DNA from 4 places in the Weizmannia sp. FSL K6-3076 genome. Region 2 is predicted to be linked to each of the others. Evidence: riboswitches for the same ligand, from Rfam matches in the RefSeq annotation. Region 2 holds a riboswitch; each other region holds the start of a gene.
The links. A riboswitch is a leader RNA that binds a small molecule or an ion and turns the genes downstream of it on or off. The one in region 2 is predicted to bind thiamine pyrophosphate.

Region 1 (4,225 bases), 830 kb from region 2:
GCCGGTACCCGTACTTACCATGATACAACCCAAACCAAGTATGGCGGGGCTGATTTTTAAAGTGATTAATTTCTCCCCTAACTTTATTTTCGTAAACAGCACGGAAGCAGTAAGCATGCCAAAACCGCTTGCCGCAATACACCAGCTCGCAAAATGGACCGTTGCGTTCTTGATATCCCTTATTAATATCATGGCCTGGGAATCAGAAATTTGCAAGGCCAGTATCATGGTACAAAAAACGATCAGACCCATTTTTAACACGGGAAAACCGGAGAGAAAGCGAAATCCTTCAGTTAGCGCGCCCTTTTCCCGATGTTCTAGATCACTTTTTACCGGGCTCTGTAATGTTCGCGCTTTGATTCCAAACAGCAGGAGGGCGGAGAGGAAGAAAGAAATGGCATCAAGATAAAAAGCGCCTTTGATTCCGGTCAGGCTGATCAATGTGCCGCCTGCTACCGGCCCGATGATTTTGGCGCTGTTATTGATCATCTCGCTTGTGCCGATTGCCGCCTGTATTTGGTTTTCACCAACAACCTGGCGAAGCAGGCCGCTTTCTGCAGGGGTGAAGACGGCTGAGAAAAAGCCCAAAAAAAATAGAAAGATATAAACTTGCCAAAGCGAAACGGAAAAAGCAATCCCGAGCACACAACCGCAGCGGGCGAAATCCGAGAAGCTCATCAGCATTTTACGGTTAAACCGGTCTGCCAGCCAGCCGGCAGGGGATCCAAATAAAATTGACGGCAGCACCATGCATAATGTAATGCCTGCCATTGCAATCGGGTCGGCGTGCCACTTAAATGCCACTAATGCAAACAATGCAACAAGATGCAGCCAGTCCCCAAGATTTGAAATGGTTTGCGCACTGATTAAGAACAGAAAGGAATGATTTTTAAAAAGCGGATTTTCATTTATGCTCCTCCTTAAATGACATTTGTGTCGTTTTTATTATTATAAGCGACATGAATGTCATTTAACAAGATGATTTTAAAATTTTTCATAAAATTGGGTGCTTTTTGTGAGTTACAAGCACGGGAAGAGGGGGCGATGTGGTTGTTTCCGTCAGCACTTACAACCGCAGCCGTTGCCATATAAATAATGGTTAAGCAAAATAACATATCTGAATGGCTGTCTATTCAATTTACGATGACGGAATGAAGCGGTAAATGAGCTTATATATCGTGAGTATCATCATGATTGAAAATTTTTGCGGTTTTTTTCGGGATTTTTGGAAAAACAGGAGACCTGACTTGGAGCCGATAATTGAACCAATCACCATAGAAAAAAGCCTGCACCACTTTACACAAGCAAATAGAAAGCCTATAATGGAAAAAAGTGAATATTTCAGACTACTAGGGGTGCCCGGATTGGCGGGCTGAGAGAAAAACAGTTGGTTTTTCAACCCTTTGGACCTGATCCGGATCATGCCGGCGTAGGAAAGTAGGGATTTGTGAAAATTTTCTTGCTTATTAAAGTCAGGTCTTTTACAGGCCTGGCTTTTTTCTGTTGGAAGGGAGGGGAAAATAGCTGTTTTTAGAGCGGTAACCTGGAAAAGCTCGCCAATGAAGACGGACTTGTGAGGAAAAGGGAAGAAATGAAGATGAAAAGAACTTGCCGGAAAACTGTTTTAGCAGCAAAAAATCTAAATAGTTGAACGGGCTTTGGAACGGTTTGCAGCTTGTACATATTGGAAGTTTGGATGAAAGGAGGTTTCCTAAATGAAGTGGCGAAAATGGCTGGGGGATTACGGACTTTTTTGCGTTACGATGCTGGTCTTGATAGCCGGCTGGCAGTGGGTCATACAGAAAGGGATGATCCCGTCTTTCATTTTGCCGTCCCCTACCCAAATCTATGCATCTTTCATAGAAAATCACAGGCAATTAATAAATGTGCATTTGCCAGCGACAGTGGAGGAAGTCGGCATCGGTTTTCTTTTATCCGTTACGGGTGGAGTGATGATCGGTGTCCTCATGTATGTTTCCAAAATGGCTGAAAAAATCTTTTATCCGTTTCTTGTTATTTCGCAAACGATCCCGCTTGTCGCCGTATCACCTGTTTTTATGATGTGGTTCGGTTATTCAGTTTGGAGCAAGGTAGCGATCATTGTGTTAACGGCTATCTTTCCGATTGTAATCAGCACTTTTGACGGATTAAAAACCGTTGATTCCGCCTATTTGAATTTGTTTCGGACAATGGGCGCCAGCCGCTGGGATATTTTTCGAAAACTTTCTGTCCCAATGGCTCTTCCTCAATTTTTATCCGGCTTGAAATTATCGGTTGTATATTGTGTCAGCGGGGCAGCGATCGGGGAGTGGCTTGGCGCAACTGCGGGGCTTGGATTTTTTAGCAAGCGAATGTCCGGATATTTGCAGTCGGACGCAGTTTTTTCGGCCGTTTTTCTTTTGGCTGCGTTCGGCATGGGATTATTTTTGCTTATTTATGGGATGGAAAAAGGCTTATTGAAAAACAGAACAAAAATTTAGGGGGATTTTCAATGAAAAAACGATGGATAATGGCCGCTGTGCTCGCATGTTTCCTAGGTGCCTGCAGCAATCATTCGCAGCAAGCAACGAAACATGTGCAAAAAGTAACGATCATGCTGGATTGGTATCCAAATGCGGTTCATTCTTTTCTTTATGTAGCCCAGGAAAAAGGCTATTTTAAAGCGCAGGGCCTTGATGTCAGCATCAAAATGCCTTCTGACACAAATGACCCGTTAAAACTTGCGGCTGCGAATCGAATTGATATTGCATTAAGTTATCAACCCCAAGTGTTAATCGCGCGCGATGAGAAGATTCCGGTCCAATCTTTTGGCACCGTCGTCCGCCATACGCTGAACCGTGTGATGGTGCCGGCTTCAAGCGGCATCCGCTCACCGAAAGACCTGGCGGGCAAAACGGTCGGCTACTCTTCCATTCCGCTGGAAGAAGCAGCCGTGCGGACAATGGTCAAAGCAGACGGGGGCGATCCGGACAAGGTGAAAACAGTGGATGTTGGCTATGATTTAATCCCTGCTCTGACAGCCCATAAAACTGATGCGATCGTCGGCGGTTTTGTCAATCATGAACAGCTGCTGCTGGAAAAGGAGGGCGTACCCGTTAGAGCGTTCAATCCGGCAAAATACGGCGTTCCGGATTATGACGAACTCGTTTTCATCGCAAACGAAAATAAGCTGAAACAGCAGCCAGACATTTTTAAAAAATTTCTTGCTGCTGCCGAAAAAGGCCAGCAATATGTCAAAAAACATCCGGAAAAGGCGCTTGCCATTTTGTTAAAACATGAAGATGCCTCCTCACCGCTGGATAAAAATGTGGAAACGAAGAGCCTGCACATTTTACTGCCGAAGATGGACGAGAAAAATAAAACTATTGCCGATCAGGACCCAAAAAAATGGCAAGACGTTTCGGATTGGCTGTACCAGGCAAAAATCACAAAAACACATGTCAATCCCGAAAAGGCTTTTGTCAACTTAGAAAATCAATAAGAAACCAAAATGACCGGAAGTGAAGACAACATTTACTTCCAGTAGCGTTTGAATACGAGGAATCCGGGTGAATGGGGCGGTAAATGTTGACGTTTGTTAACAACTTCCGGTCTATTCCCGAATTTCAAGCACCGCTCCTTCCTGTAAGAATTCGAAAACATCAGCCGCCTTTTGCTGAGGCAGATTAGGAGTAGAGACCGCTGCACCCAGAGCATGCCTGGGAAGCCGATAAAATGTGGTCGCTTTCCAGGAAAAGCCGGCGCATGGCCCGGCCTTGAGCAATGAATGGGACTGGTTAATACACCATGCTTTCATCATGATAATATTTAAATTCGAGCAAGTTGTTAGAGGGGTCTTGGAGGAAAAATGTCCAATGTTCCTCTTGCTTGCCTCCAAACCGGACCATTTTATCCTGGAAAAATGGTAAATGGTTTTTCTTTGCAGATTGAAGGGTTTCCTCAAATGCTGCTTTATCCAAAAAAGTAATGCCGAAATGGCGGGGATACATTTTCGGGTTGGGATCTATTTTTTCAGGGCTCAGATGGCAGACAACCTGGTCCCCGAAAAAATTGAAAGTGACCCGGTCATCATACCGGCGCGCTACCTTGCAGCCTAATTTTTGATAGAAATCGGCTGTTTCATCAAGATCTTTGCACGGAATCGCCAAATGAAAAATTTTATCCGTTTCTCTCATGGGAATCTCCTCCAATAAAAAAAGTATCTGATCGCAAACCGAGCCTTAAT
Region 2 (4,225 bases):
AGCGTCGGGAACATGAATTCAAATCCTGCCTGCATGAGGACTTTCGGGCGTACGTGCTGGCCTTCAAGCACAAGGCTGCTTTTTTGCCCGAGTGCCAGTTTCAAGGCAAAAGAAGGTACGGGAAGCCAATGTGGCCGGTGTAAAACAGCGCCAATGGTTTTGCCAAATGCCTTCATCCTTACAGGCGAAGGGTGCAGTGACGTTGACCGGGCCGCGGATGTTCTCATTTTTAATAGCAAATAAGATCGATCTTACTACGTCTGTTATATGCACCCATGAGACCCATTGATTGCCGGAACCGACTGTGCCGCCCGCAAACCATTTATATGGCAATACCATAAGGGGCAGTGCTCCGTTTTCCTTTCCAAGCACAACGCCGAATCTCAATAAGACAGTACGGATGGCATGTCTTTCTGCTTGCTTCGCCTCGGTTTCCCAATCCGATGCCGTCCTGCCAAGAAAATCATTTGCCCTTTGCAATGATTTTTCAGTATACACAGCATTGCGTGATGGCGGATAGATGCCGATTGCACTTGCATTGACCAGTACTGCCGGTTTGCGCGGCATGGCAGACAGGATGCGCAACACTTCATCTGTTGCGCACATCCGGCTTTCATAAATTTGTTTTTGATGTTTGGCACTCCATCTTCCATCGTTTATGGACACGCCGGCCAGGTTGATGAATACATCCGCATTTCCTATTTCATTTTCGGGAGAAGCATCTTCCGCCAGCCACTTTACATACTGCACGCGATTGGCCGGCTGCTTGTCTTTCCTTGTTAAAATGACCACTTCATGCCCTTCGCAAAGAAGCATATCCGTTAATTTCCGCCCGATAAATCCGGTCCCGCCAGCGATCACAATCCTCATTTTTGCCCTCCGTTCTGCAAATTTCACCACGGTTTGCAACTTAAGTCAGGAATAAATGGGCACGAATGATGAAAAATCAAGGTTTCCAACTCATTCGTCCTTGTTTATGGGAAAAAGCCTTCTGTGATGTTCCCGGAGCAGTCCTGATATTAAAAAGGTAATAGAAGACAATATTTTAATCAAGATGGAGCTGATAAAATAAACTGAGTTATGGATCATCATATCAGGAGCCATTAAAATTAAAATAACAGAACCCCCCACGTCTCTTCCATGAAAGCGGACCAGGTGGGGGCATTTTATTTTGGGAAAGATGAAATTGTGGTCTGATCATAACCAAATTATTAAGCCCCCTACAACATTTAAAGAACAAGTAGAGTTATTGAGAAGCAGAAAAATACAAGTATATTTTTCCTGTTTGGCCAGCATTTGAGGTAACATCCTGTGCTTTTTTCCATATTTAACAAAAACTTAAAAGACGGGCAATAAATTTGCTGTTGCACAAAATTTGGGACTATGATATGGTAAGAGTAATGAAATGAATATTCATAATAGTCTACTAGGGGCGCCGGGTTGGCTGAGAAGTACCCTTTGAACCTGATCTAGTTCGTACTAGCGTAGGGAAGTAGGTGATAAAATTACACCTGATGATTTGTAATTTATACACCCGCTTTCCGATGGAGGGCGGGTTTTTTATTTTGAAGCTGCTTAGGGCAAAGGGAGAAACCAGCCTGCAAACCGCAATCGGTTTCCCGGTAAACAAGGAGGAATCATTGTTGAAACGATCTTTTACAGAAAGGCTATATCAAAATGTCCAGCCGATTTGGGAGAAAAACCATAACCATCCTTTTGTTCTGGGACTGGGGAACGGAACTTTAGAAAGAGATAAATTTATCTATTATTTAAAGCAGGATTACGTATATTTAGTTGAGTACGCAAAACTGTTTGCCATGGGTGTTGTGAAAGCGGGTAACCTTGACATGATGACGAGATTTGCTGCGGTGCTCCATGAATCGTTGCATTTTGAGATGGAACTGCACCGCCAATACGCTGCCGAGTTTGGCATTACACGCACGGATTTAGAAGCAACTCAACCAACACCGATCAACCTTGCTTACACGAGTTATATGCTGCAAGTGGCCGCCAATGGAAGCTTGGCTGAACTTGTTGCCTGCTTGTTGCCGTGTGCCTGGGATTATTGGGAAATTGGGAAACTGCTAAAAGTAAATCATCGAGACACATTGGAGGCCAATCCTTACAAGAAATGGATCGAAACCTATTCTTCAGAAACGTTCGGCTCCGGAACGCAGTGGTTAATTGACTTAATGGACCAACTGGCAAGCGGAAAATCAGAAACGGAATTGGCAGTCTTAGAACGCCATTTTCAAATAGCCTCAAAGTATGAATACTTATTTTGGGATATGAACGATAAAAAACAAGACTGGCCGGTCTGATTTTCATTCACAACTAAAAAGGAGGGAAGGTTGGTTCTAATGAGAAAAACACAAAAAATAACAGCAACTGCAGTTATTGCAGCTATCACAACTGTATCCAGCAGCTTGATTTATATCCCGGTTGGTTTTGCAAAAATTTTTCCGGTACAGCATTTTGCCAACATACTCTCGGCTGTTTTGCTCGGCCCCGGTTATGCGGTTGCGCAAGCTTTTATATCCTCGCTTTTACGTAACTTGCTTGGGACGGGGAGTATTTTTGCCTTTCCGGGAAGCATGATCGGCGCGTTTTTGGCAGCTTATCTGTACGCGAAGACGAATAAGCTCATTTTTGCCTTTGTTGGGGAGGTCATGGGGACAGGCATTCTCGGTGCCTTGGCATGTTATCCCATTGCTGTTTTCTTACTCGGCCAAGCGTCAACGCTTTTCGGATTTATCCCTGCCTTCTTTTTAAGCTCTTTTGCAGGGGCCATTTTTGGCTATGTTTTGATAAAAGTTTTACAAAAAAATAAAGGGTGGGACAGAATGATCAATCATACCGTAAGCAACCGTAAGCTTTGAGTGAAGCACCACGGAGGATTGAAGGCATTTGCCATGGTGCATACAGGTTGCCAGCCATTGATAACCGGTCAAAATCCATGCCAGCAAAACCAGGCTCTTGAAAACAGCAAGCTGTCTTGCGTTATTTTTATTCCTGTCCCGAAATCTGTGCCAGCAACAACAGGCTCTTGAAAGCAGAGCCTGATGCTGTTAGATTATGACGGCACTCCGGCATAGTCTGAGACCTTCGCTGGCCGGATCCATTTGCCAACCGGCTCGCCTGTGATACCACCGCCATCCAGATCGAATATGAGCTGACCTCTTAAAAAAGTTTTCGTAACCCGGCAATCAATTTTTCTGCCGATATACGGGCTGTGCTTATGGCGGTAATAGAGGTCTTCCGCACTTACCGTGTATGGCCGGTCGGGATCGAGAAAGAGGAGATCCGCATCTTTTGCGAGCGCAATTTCCCCTTTCGATTTTAAGCCAAAACGTTCGGCAGGGTTGGTTGCAATCATGCGCGTAAATTGCGTAATGGGAATATTGCGCTTTTTGACAGCCTCATCGAACATCAAATCGACATTATTCTGGCACCCGGTTATGCCGCCCCATACCTCAAAAATATTACCGGTTTCGCTGTCCTTCATTACAGGCGGGCAAGGGGAATGGTCGGATGTCAGCATATCAATTTTTCCTTGTTTCAATCCTTCCCAAAGTTTTTCCTGCTCCGCTTCGCTGCGCAAAGGCGGGGAACATTTGGCAAGTGGGCCGATTTCCGCAAATTGGGCTGTTGTGATGGTAAAGTAATGGGGGCATGACTCAAGCGTGACATCCTGTCCTTCGTTCCGCACTTTCGTAATTTCTTCCACCCCTTCCGCACTGCTGACATGGACAAAATGCAGTTTGCACCCGGTTTGTTTCGCAAAATACAGCGCCCGCTTGATGGCATCCACTTCTGTAAATACAGGCCGTGTTGCAACATAATCAGCCGGACTTGTTTTCCCTTGTTTGATCATCTCCTCTGCTAACCCATCGGTAATGGCGGCATTCTCTGCATGAATCAATAAAATATGTCCCAGCTTGGCTAATTTTTTCATTCCCTCATAAAGCGTGTAATCATCTACATTTTTAAAGTCTCCCGGCAAATCGGTTCCGCAGCTGGCCATAAAACACTTATAAGCGACCACGCCGCAATCGGAGAGTTCTTTTAAGTGATCGAGATTACCGGGCACTAATCCGCCGTAAAAGGCGTAGTCCACATAGTTTTTTCCGGCGGCAGCGGCAAGCTTTTTTTCTAAAGCATCTTTTGTTGTCGTGGCAGGCAGCGCATTTAAAGGCATATCTACATACGTTGTCGTTCCCCCGGC
Region 3 (4,225 bases), 710 kb from region 2:
AGCAATTTATCCGTAATCTGGCGCATGATATCGCCTCTTGAGATGACGCCGACAACACGCCCTGCCTGATTGACGACCGGAAGCTTTTTAAAATGGTGTTTTGCCAGAATCCTGAGCGCATTTTCAAAATCGTCTTCAGGCCTTACCGTATACAGTTCCCGCCGTTTCATAATCTTTTCCACCGGGAAGTCCAGGCTGTGCACCAATTTTTCATTAAAGTCTTCCTGCTCATTTACCACGATCGTAATATAAAAATCGTAAACGGTCCGTGCTTTTGGCTGCAAAAAGCGGATGACATCCCCGTCGCTGATCATACCGAGTAGCTTTCCTTCCGCGTCCACGACCGGTACGCCGCCGATCCGGTGGTGGGCAAGCACCTTTAACAGTTCCCGGATCGTTGTCTCTTTTTTTACCGTAATAACATCCCGGATCATAAAATCTTTGACTTCCAATTTTCTCACCCCTTTATATCCATCCATTTACAAATTATTGTAAACCTTTGCGGGGAAGGAAGCAATGAACAAACCGCCTATTGTGTGCCATCTACGTATTTCCCGTGATCCGGGAGCGCGATTTCATCAAATCTGGATGCAAGGTCCTCAAGCCCTTTCCGCAAGCCGGAGCCAGACATCGGGATCCCGTGGCCGCAAACAGCAGTTTCCGGCTTTAAAGCAGCTAATTTTTCAACTGAGCGTTTGGCCGCTTTCCAGTCATTTGTAAAATAGCGCGGCGGCCCGTTTACTTCCTGCCTTTGCACCAGCACTTTCCAAAATTCATCCTGCCTGACGGTGATAAATGCGTCCCCCATGATCAACACGCTGTCTGCTTCCCTGAAGAACGACACATGCCCTCTCGAATGGCCGGGCGTATGGATCCATTTCCAGCCCGGCAAAAACGGGACCGTCCCGTCTTCGGGAAGGGGCTGGACAGCATGGCCAAGATCAACCGGTTCATTCGGATAAATCATGGAAATCTTCGCCAGCAGGCCGCCTTCAACGGACGGATCGGGATCCGGATACGTTTCACGCCCGGTTAAATAGGGCAACTCCAATCGATGTGCAAAAACCGGCACGTCCCACTTTTCCAATAATGGCGCAATCGCTCCGACATGGTCAAAATGGCCGAGCGTCAGTAAAACCGCTTTTGGTTTTGCCTTTTCCCCGAAGCGTGCCCGCACGGCTGAAAATATCGCTTCGGCAGAACCCGGCATGCCGGCATCCACGAGGACAAATGCATCGGTTCCGGCCCTGCCGATCAGGCACACATTGACAATTTGGATGGTAAGGCAATAGATATCCGGCAGCAATTCCCTGCCTGTTCCGCTCTCAATCGAAGTCATCGGGATGACCCGGTGGCCAAACGGGTGATGAATGTCTTTGTCCATAAAATCCCCTTTCTTTCATTTTCCTTCTATTTATCTTTTCCCGTTTCTCGAAAGCCTTACCCGTAGCCTCCTATCATCAACCGAAAAAGCAGTAAAAACCGGACTACCGGCTTTACAAGGCGCCTGTTACCATGAAGCCTCTTTCCTTCAGCGAAAACGGCAAGGCGCAGTTGGCCTTGCCGTTTTCAAGTTGCTTTTATGCCGCATGCCTGTGCGGATTGCGGTATTTTGTCAGCAGCTGCGGGGCGGCATTCAAGAGAATCGCCGCAACAGCTGCGCATAAAATCGCATTCCCAATCATCGTGCCGCCGTTCATGATGAGAGAATAGAGAAACGCCGACTGTCCTTTAGGCGCATAGGAACCCCAAAAAATCACGCCGGCTACGAAATGCCAGAAATAGCGGGCAAAACTTCCGGTAAGAACGGAAAGGCATATCCAAAAAGTCATCGTGCCCTTTTTATCGTGACGACAGCTTCTTTCGACAAGCGGCCGGAAAAGCCCGGAAAACCCGATGAACGAAAAAGCGACCGGATATTCCATGATGCCCTGAAGCGGGTTAAGAATATCATTAGCATCACCGGTGACGATCTGCAGCAGGCTCCAAATAAATCCGGAAGCAACACTTGCTTTAAATCCCCAGCGAAAAGCGACCACAAAAATCGGCAGCATGGCAAACGACAGAGAAATCGCGGACGTCACCTTAATGGACGGCAATAAGTCCAACACGAGCGCGAACGCCGCAAAAATAGCCGCTTCAATCATAGCCTGTAAACTTAATTTGCCCATAAAAAAATCCCCCTTTTGGTATGCATGAACATAACGAACCATGGGAGGACAAAAGAAATTCCACATCCCTACGCCGGCATTAACCGGACAGGTTCAAAGGGTCAGAACATGGCGTTCACTCTCAGCTTAACGCTCCCCCTGTGGTTACGTTCATGAAATTGTCACCTTTATGATAAACTTTTTGCCACAACATTTCAACAAAAAATTTAATCTTTTGGCAATAACAGCTCCGGAAAATTGTTTTTCGGCGAATTGACGCGTTCAGATACGGCATACATTTCCATTAGGTCTGCATCATACTGCGAAAGGAGTGGCAACAGCCGGCCCGCCTCAGTGACCGATGTGTCCAGCCATTTTTCTTCATCTTCCCTGCGTAAAATCACCGGCATCCGGTCGTGAATTTTTGCCATCATCCTGTTCGCCTTTGTCGTTAAAATCGTGCAAGTAAAGACCGGATTCCCTTCCTGGTCCATCCATTTTTCCCAAAGCCCGGCCATCGCAAAAATGCCCCTGTTCTTAAGCCTGATCCGCATCGGCTCCCGGGTGCCGTCTTTTCGGTTCCACTCAAAAAAAGAATCGGCCGGAATGAGGCAGCGCCGCCTTTTCACTGCCTCCCGGAAACCCGGTTTCTGAAATACGGTTTCGCTTCTGGCATTGATCATCTTATGCCCGATTTTCGGATCTTTTGCCCAGGAAGGAATCAAGCCCCATTTTAAAAAACCGAGTCTGTACTGCCCATGGGCGCTGATCACGGCAGCCACCATTTGCGAAGGCTCGACATTATAACTTTTGGCATATTCACTGCTTGAAAAAGAAGCTTTGGCATGGAACCTTTCTTCCAATTCATTTACAGATGCCGTTAACGTGTACCTCCCGCACATCCAAATCCCGCCTTTCTTTCTATCCTGAAAATATTGCCCGCTGATTTTCATCCTCTGCCATACCGCGTATGAAGCGGCAAAGATGCCCATTTTTCCCCATTTTACACAAAAAACAGGCAGATAAAAAGGATTTGGCCCAGTTGCACCAAATCCTTTCTCTGTTCCGGAACGCACCGCTTGTTAACCCTGCCCCCGAGCTGGGATGTTTGCAGCAGTTCCCGGTTTTTCTTCTCTTTTTCACATTCCGCTCTTTAGGCCTTGTTTCTTTCAAGAAAATGCCGTTTCCGAAGCAAGGAATCGTTCCGGCAGGGAGCGAGCACGGTTTCCATGCCCTTTTTCACCATCCGCTTTTCGGATAGTAAGGTTAAAAGCCGCACCGTTTACCGGTTTAACGCCGCGTCTTCTTCTTCGATCCGGCGCAGCCGTTCAGCCACTTCTTCCGGTGTAAGGCCGTGTTCTTTTACATATAAGTTATTTGGTACGGTACGGCATTCATGCGAGCAGCTCCGCATATATTTATGTTCATTTTCTTCCGAGCATAAAATTTGCTTGTTGCAGGCCGGGTTGGCGCAGTTGACATAACGTTCGCACGGTTCCCCCGTAAAATAATCCCGGCCGACAACGACATGTTCTTTTCGATTGACCGGAACGGAAATCCGTTCGTCGAATACATACAGTTTGCCGTCCCACAGCTCGCCCTGCACTTCCGGATCCTTTCCGTATGTTACAATCCCGCCGTGCAGTTGGCCGACATCTTCAAACCCTTCTTCCAAAAGCCAGCCCGAAAATTTTTCACAGCGGATGCCGCCTGTGCAATACGTCACAATTCTTTTGCCTTTTAATTGATCTTTATGTTCGCGCACCCATCCCGGCAGTTCGCGGAAAGTGCGGATATCCGGACGCAATGCTCCGCGGAAATGGCCGAGATCATACTCATAATCATTGCGCGCATCCAGTACAACGGTATCTTCAGCCAGCAGCGCCTCGCGAAATTCTTTCGGGGATAAATATTTTCCCGTTTTTTCATTCGGATTGATATCTTTTTCAAGCCGCAGCGTAACAAGTTCCTTGCGCGGGCGGACGTGCATTTTTTTAAACGCATGGCCATCTGCTTCATCTTCTTTAAAGACCATGTCCCGGAACCGGGGATCGGCGTGCATCTTTTCTTTATAT
Region 4 (4,225 bases), 810 kb from region 2:
TGGTCGTAAAAATGTAATTACCAAACCAATTGTTTTAACAATATATTTCGTTATCAAAAAATGTGAAAGGTCGTTTTCAAATGGAATCGAATGAGAAATTAAAAGTCCCATACTCATTAGAAGTAGTGCCAAAAAAGGAACAGCAAATTGCTTCGTTGCAGATTGCACTGTTATGGATCGGAGCAGGATTAGGACTGGCTGCTATTTTTTCAGGAAATACACTGGCAGGTCTTGGTTTGACGAATGGATTACTGACGATTATCGTTGGCATGCTTGTCGGGTCAGTTCCTATGTATTTCATGTCCCGCATTGGAACAAGAGAGGGAGTATCAGGTATGATTGCTACCCGTGCTTCATTTGGGATTAGAGGTTCTTTTTTTCCGAGCTTGTGCAATGCGCTGCAGTTAATTGGCTGGACAGCTGTGATGATTCTGATGGCAGCTGAAGCCTGTGTATCTTTAAAATTTGCAGGAATTCTTGGGAACCGAGATTTTTGGATTATCTTGATTGGTTTGATCACAACGGTTAACGCGCTTTTGAAACACAATCATTTAAAATGGTTTCAGATATTTACAGTTGGTGCAACATTGATTTTATCCATCATCATGACCTATGCTGTTTTGTCAACAGTAAATGTTGCAGACTTAATGGACAAGAAACCTAAAGGTCATCTTACTTTCTCTCTCGGATTAGATTATGTGATCGGCATGTGCCTTTCCTGGGTTCCTTTGGTTGCAGACTATTCCCGGTATGCAAGGAATATTAACGGGGCCGCACACGCTACATATTGGGGTTATGCGCTATCCAGCATCTGGATGTACTTTGTTGGCTTGCTTTGTACCATTGCTACTGGCCTTTGGAATGCAAGCCCAATTCCAATCATGGGTGCACTGGGCTTGGGTATCCCAGGTCTGCTTATTATTTTTTTTTCCACTGTAACGACAGCTTTTCTAGATGTTTTTTCAGCAGGTGTTTCTGCAAGCAATTTATTTCCAAAGTTTTCGGAGAGGCGTCTTGTATTCATTGCAGGAGTGTCAGGCACACTGATTTCGCTGGTGTTTCCAATTGATAAATATCAAAGCTTTTTATTAATCCTTGGTGCTGTCTTTATTCCCATTGAAAGCATCGTATTGGTTGATTATTTTTTAATCCGTAAACACCTGAAGCTAGCAGACTTGACTAAACCAGAAGGATCGTACTGGTACCGGGGCGGTGTTAATCTGGTAGCTTTCGTCGCTTTTGTGGTTGGTTTTGCTCTCTATGAAGTCAGCTATTTTCAAGCTTGGCCAATTGGTTCGTCATTTATTAGTCTGATTATTACGGCAGTCCTTTATTATTTCCTTATGAGACTTCTTCATAGGGATCAATTTTCAAAGGTTAGAAGCAGTGGCATATACAAGAATCATGCAGCAGGCTGATAAGTTATTTTCAAAAACATTATAACAAATGGATGGGATCCAATCTGTCAAATGCAGAAAAAAATAATACTATGATCATTTTAGAAGAGGTGTATATTAGATGAGACCACAGGTATTAACAATTGCAGGAACTGACAGCGGTGGCGGTGCAGGTATTCAGGCCGACCTGAAAACTTTTGAAGAGAGGGGTGTCTACGGCATGTCTGTAATCGTTGCCGTGACAGCGCAAAATACAAAAGGAGTTCAGGGAATTTTTCCAATGCCGGTTGACAGCATTGTCCGTCAAATGGAATCCATTGCGGACGACTTTTCAATTGCAGCTTTAAAAACGGGTATGCTGTTTGATGCAGAACGCATAGAAGCTGTTGTTGACGGAATTAAACGATTTAAATGGAGGCCGCTGGTTGTGGATCCGGTCATGATTGCAAAAGGTGGGACACATCTCGTTGCTCCTGAAGCAATTGCGACGATTAAAAAGAAATTGGTTCCGGTTGCTGATGTCATTACACCGAATACACCGGAGGCGGAAGTTCTGTCAGAAATGACGATACGTACTGATCAGGACCGGGAGCACGCAGCACGACTGATTCTCAAAAGAGGGGCAGGTGCTGTGCTGTTAAAGGGCGGACATGATCTGGTTACATCAGAAACTGTTCGTGATTGTCTGGTGACGAGGGAGCAGACAATATGGCTCGAATCCAAACGCATTGATACCGTTCACACTCATGGAACTGGTTGTACATTGTCTTCATTGATTACAGCTGAGTTGGCGAAGGGCCATCCCTTAGAAGACAGCGTAAAAACAGCTAAAAAATTATTGACAAGAGCAATCTCTGAGAGCCCGGGAATTGGGCATGGACATGGACCAATTGCCCATTGGGTATTAAGAGATGAAGATGGAGAAAGATTACAAAGCTAAATTCACATAATATAACCCCTGCCGGTGATTTTCATTAAGCTTTACAAAGCATAATAGAAAAGCTATAATTGAAAAAAGTAAATCTTTCAAACTACTAGGGGTGCCCGGATTTGGCGGGCTGAGAGAAAAACCGGCGTTTTTCAACCCTTTGGACCTGATCCGGATCATACCGGCGTAGGAAAGTAGGAATTTGTAAAAAAATTTCTTGCTGATGAAGTCAGGTCTTTTCGGGCCTGGCTTTTTTGCATGGGAAGGGGTGGGACAAATGAAACTGGATGAGCAGGTGGTTGTCGTCACAGGCGGAAGCAGGGGGTTAGGCAAAGCAGTTGTAAAAGCTTTTGCAAGAGAAGGGGCGGGCGTTGTCATCAACTATTTTGAGAGTGAGGGGAAGGCAAAGGATCTTCAGAATATTTTAGGAGAAAAAGCGGTTGCCCTGAAGGCGGATGTAAGGGATCCGGCGCAGGTAAGAAAGATGTTCCGGCAGGCCGAAGCTTATTTTTCCAGGCCTGTCACGACAATTGTAAATAATGCCCTCGTGCATTTCCGCTTTGATCCGGAATCCCGGCACGATGCTTCCCGAATTTCGTGGGAGGAATACAGCTTGCAGATGGAAGGTGCGGTTCGCGGCGCATTAAATACCATACAGGCCGGCCTTGCGGAAATGAAACGGCTGCATTTCGGCAGGGTGATCAATATTGGCACAAACCTGTTTCAAAATCCGGTTGTCGCCTACCATGATTACAATACGAGCAAGGCAGCGCTCCTCGGCTTCACCCGGAGCATGGCGAAAGATCTGGGGCAATATGGCATTACCGTTAATATGGTATCCGGCGGCCTTCTGAAAACGACGGATGCAAGTGCAGCCACATCTGAAGCGGTTTTTCAATTGATTCAGGAAACTACTCCGCTGCAAAAGGTGACAGAACCGGAAGACGTTGCGGATGCCGTGTTGTTTTTTGCATCGCCATGGGCGAGGGCGGTAACCGGACAAAATCTCGTCGTTGACGGCGGACTTGTAATGGATTAGGCGGATGGACCTTACCCTGCAAGAAAATCCCCATTTAGAGGTATGACAACGATTAGGTGTAAATCAAATGCCTGTGAAATTTGGAGAATACGCGAGTAAATGAGAGACAATTGTACTTTATTGAAGGAGGGAATGGAAATGGAAAAAGAAAAACCAATTGAACTGCTTGAAAAAATCAGGGAAGCCAATCCGCTTATCCATAATATCACGAATATTGTGGTGGCTAATTTTACAGCAAACGGGCTGTTGGCACTTGGCGCATCTCCGGTAATGGCCGATGCGGTGGAAGAAGTTGCCGATATGGCGAAAGCGGCAAATGCGGTCGTGTTAAATATCGGCACTTTGAACGAAAAAGCCGTCGAAGCAATGATTTTGGCGGGAAAGTCTGCAAATGAAAATGGCGTTCCGGTCGTCCTTGATCCGGTAGCTGCCGGTTCAACCCGTTACCGGACAGAAACGGCAAAAAAATTGCTGAAAGAAATCCGCTTCACATCCATCAGGGGAAATGCCGGAGAAATCGCCAATCTGATCGGAATAGATGCCAAAGTAAAAGGCGTCGATGCAGGAGATACCGGCCTGGATACGGGCGAACTCGCTTTAAAAGCGGCAAAAACGCTTCATACTACGATCGTGGTAAGTGGCAAGACGGATGCGGTGTCAAACGGTACAAACCTTTATCTCGTACATAACGGCCACCCGCTTTTAACAAAAGTCACCGGGACAGGCTGCCTTTTGTCCGCGGTTTGCGGCGCTTTTCTCGCTGTTGAGAAAGATCCGGTCCAGGCATCTGTTTCGGCGCTTGCGATTTACGGCGCTGCTGCGGAAATCGCAAGAGAAAAAACAGGCGGGGATTTGCCGGGC

Region 1: linked by a shared signal. The riboswitch ahead of NSS95_RS07325 (ABC transporter permease) and the one ahead of tenA (thiaminase II) in region 2 are both predicted to bind thiamine pyrophosphate.
Region 3: linked by a shared signal. The riboswitch ahead of thiT (energy-coupled thiamine transporter ThiT) and the one ahead of tenA (thiaminase II) in region 2 are both predicted to bind thiamine pyrophosphate.
Region 4: linked by a shared signal. The riboswitch ahead of NSS95_RS07260 (3-oxoacyl-ACP reductase) and the one ahead of tenA (thiaminase II) in region 2 are both predicted to bind thiamine pyrophosphate.

Annotation. Positions count from the first base shown of each region.
Region 1 is NZ_JBBOWU010000001.1:1,581,906-1,586,130, forward strand. It holds gene NSS95_RS07320 (MFS transporter) at 1-912, opposite strand, end outside; TPP riboswitch at 1,342-1,453, shown strand; gene NSS95_RS07325 (ABC transporter permease) at 1,716-2,480, shown strand; gene NSS95_RS07330 (ABC transporter substrate-binding protein) at 2,492-3,481, shown strand; gene NSS95_RS07335 (VOC family protein) at 3,777-4,175, opposite strand; gene NSS95_RS07340 (phosphosulfolactate synthase) at 4,159-4,225, opposite strand, start outside.
Region 2 is NZ_JBBOWU010000001.1:753,097-757,321, forward strand. It holds partial or broken gene NSS95_RS03320 (TIGR01777 family oxidoreductase) at 1-870, opposite strand, end outside; TPP riboswitch at 1,419-1,508, shown strand; gene tenA (thiaminase II) at 1,515-2,321, shown strand; gene thiW (energy coupling factor transporter S component ThiW) at 2,361-2,879, shown strand; gene allB (allantoinase AllB) at 3,074-4,225, opposite strand, start outside.
Region 3 is NZ_JBBOWU010000001.1:1,468,052-1,472,276, reverse strand. It holds gene NSS95_RS06755 (CBS domain-containing protein) at 1-461, opposite strand, end outside; gene NSS95_RS06750 (MBL fold metallo-hydrolase) at 530-1,384, opposite strand; gene thiT (energy-coupled thiamine transporter ThiT) at 1,581-2,171, opposite strand; TPP riboswitch at 2,220-2,320, opposite strand; gene NSS95_RS06740 (SOS response-associated peptidase) at 2,378-3,052, opposite strand; gene trhO (oxygen-dependent tRNA uridine(34) hydroxylase TrhO) at 3,433-4,225, opposite strand, start outside.
Region 4 is NZ_JBBOWU010000001.1:1,565,482-1,569,706, forward strand. It holds gene cytX (putative hydroxymethylpyrimidine transporter CytX) at 81-1,418, shown strand; gene thiD (bifunctional hydroxymethylpyrimidine kinase/phosphomethylpyrimidine kinase) at 1,519-2,337, shown strand; TPP riboswitch at 2,424-2,535, shown strand; gene NSS95_RS07260 (3-oxoacyl-ACP reductase) at 2,603-3,364, shown strand; gene thiM (hydroxyethylthiazole kinase) at 3,503-4,225, shown strand, end outside.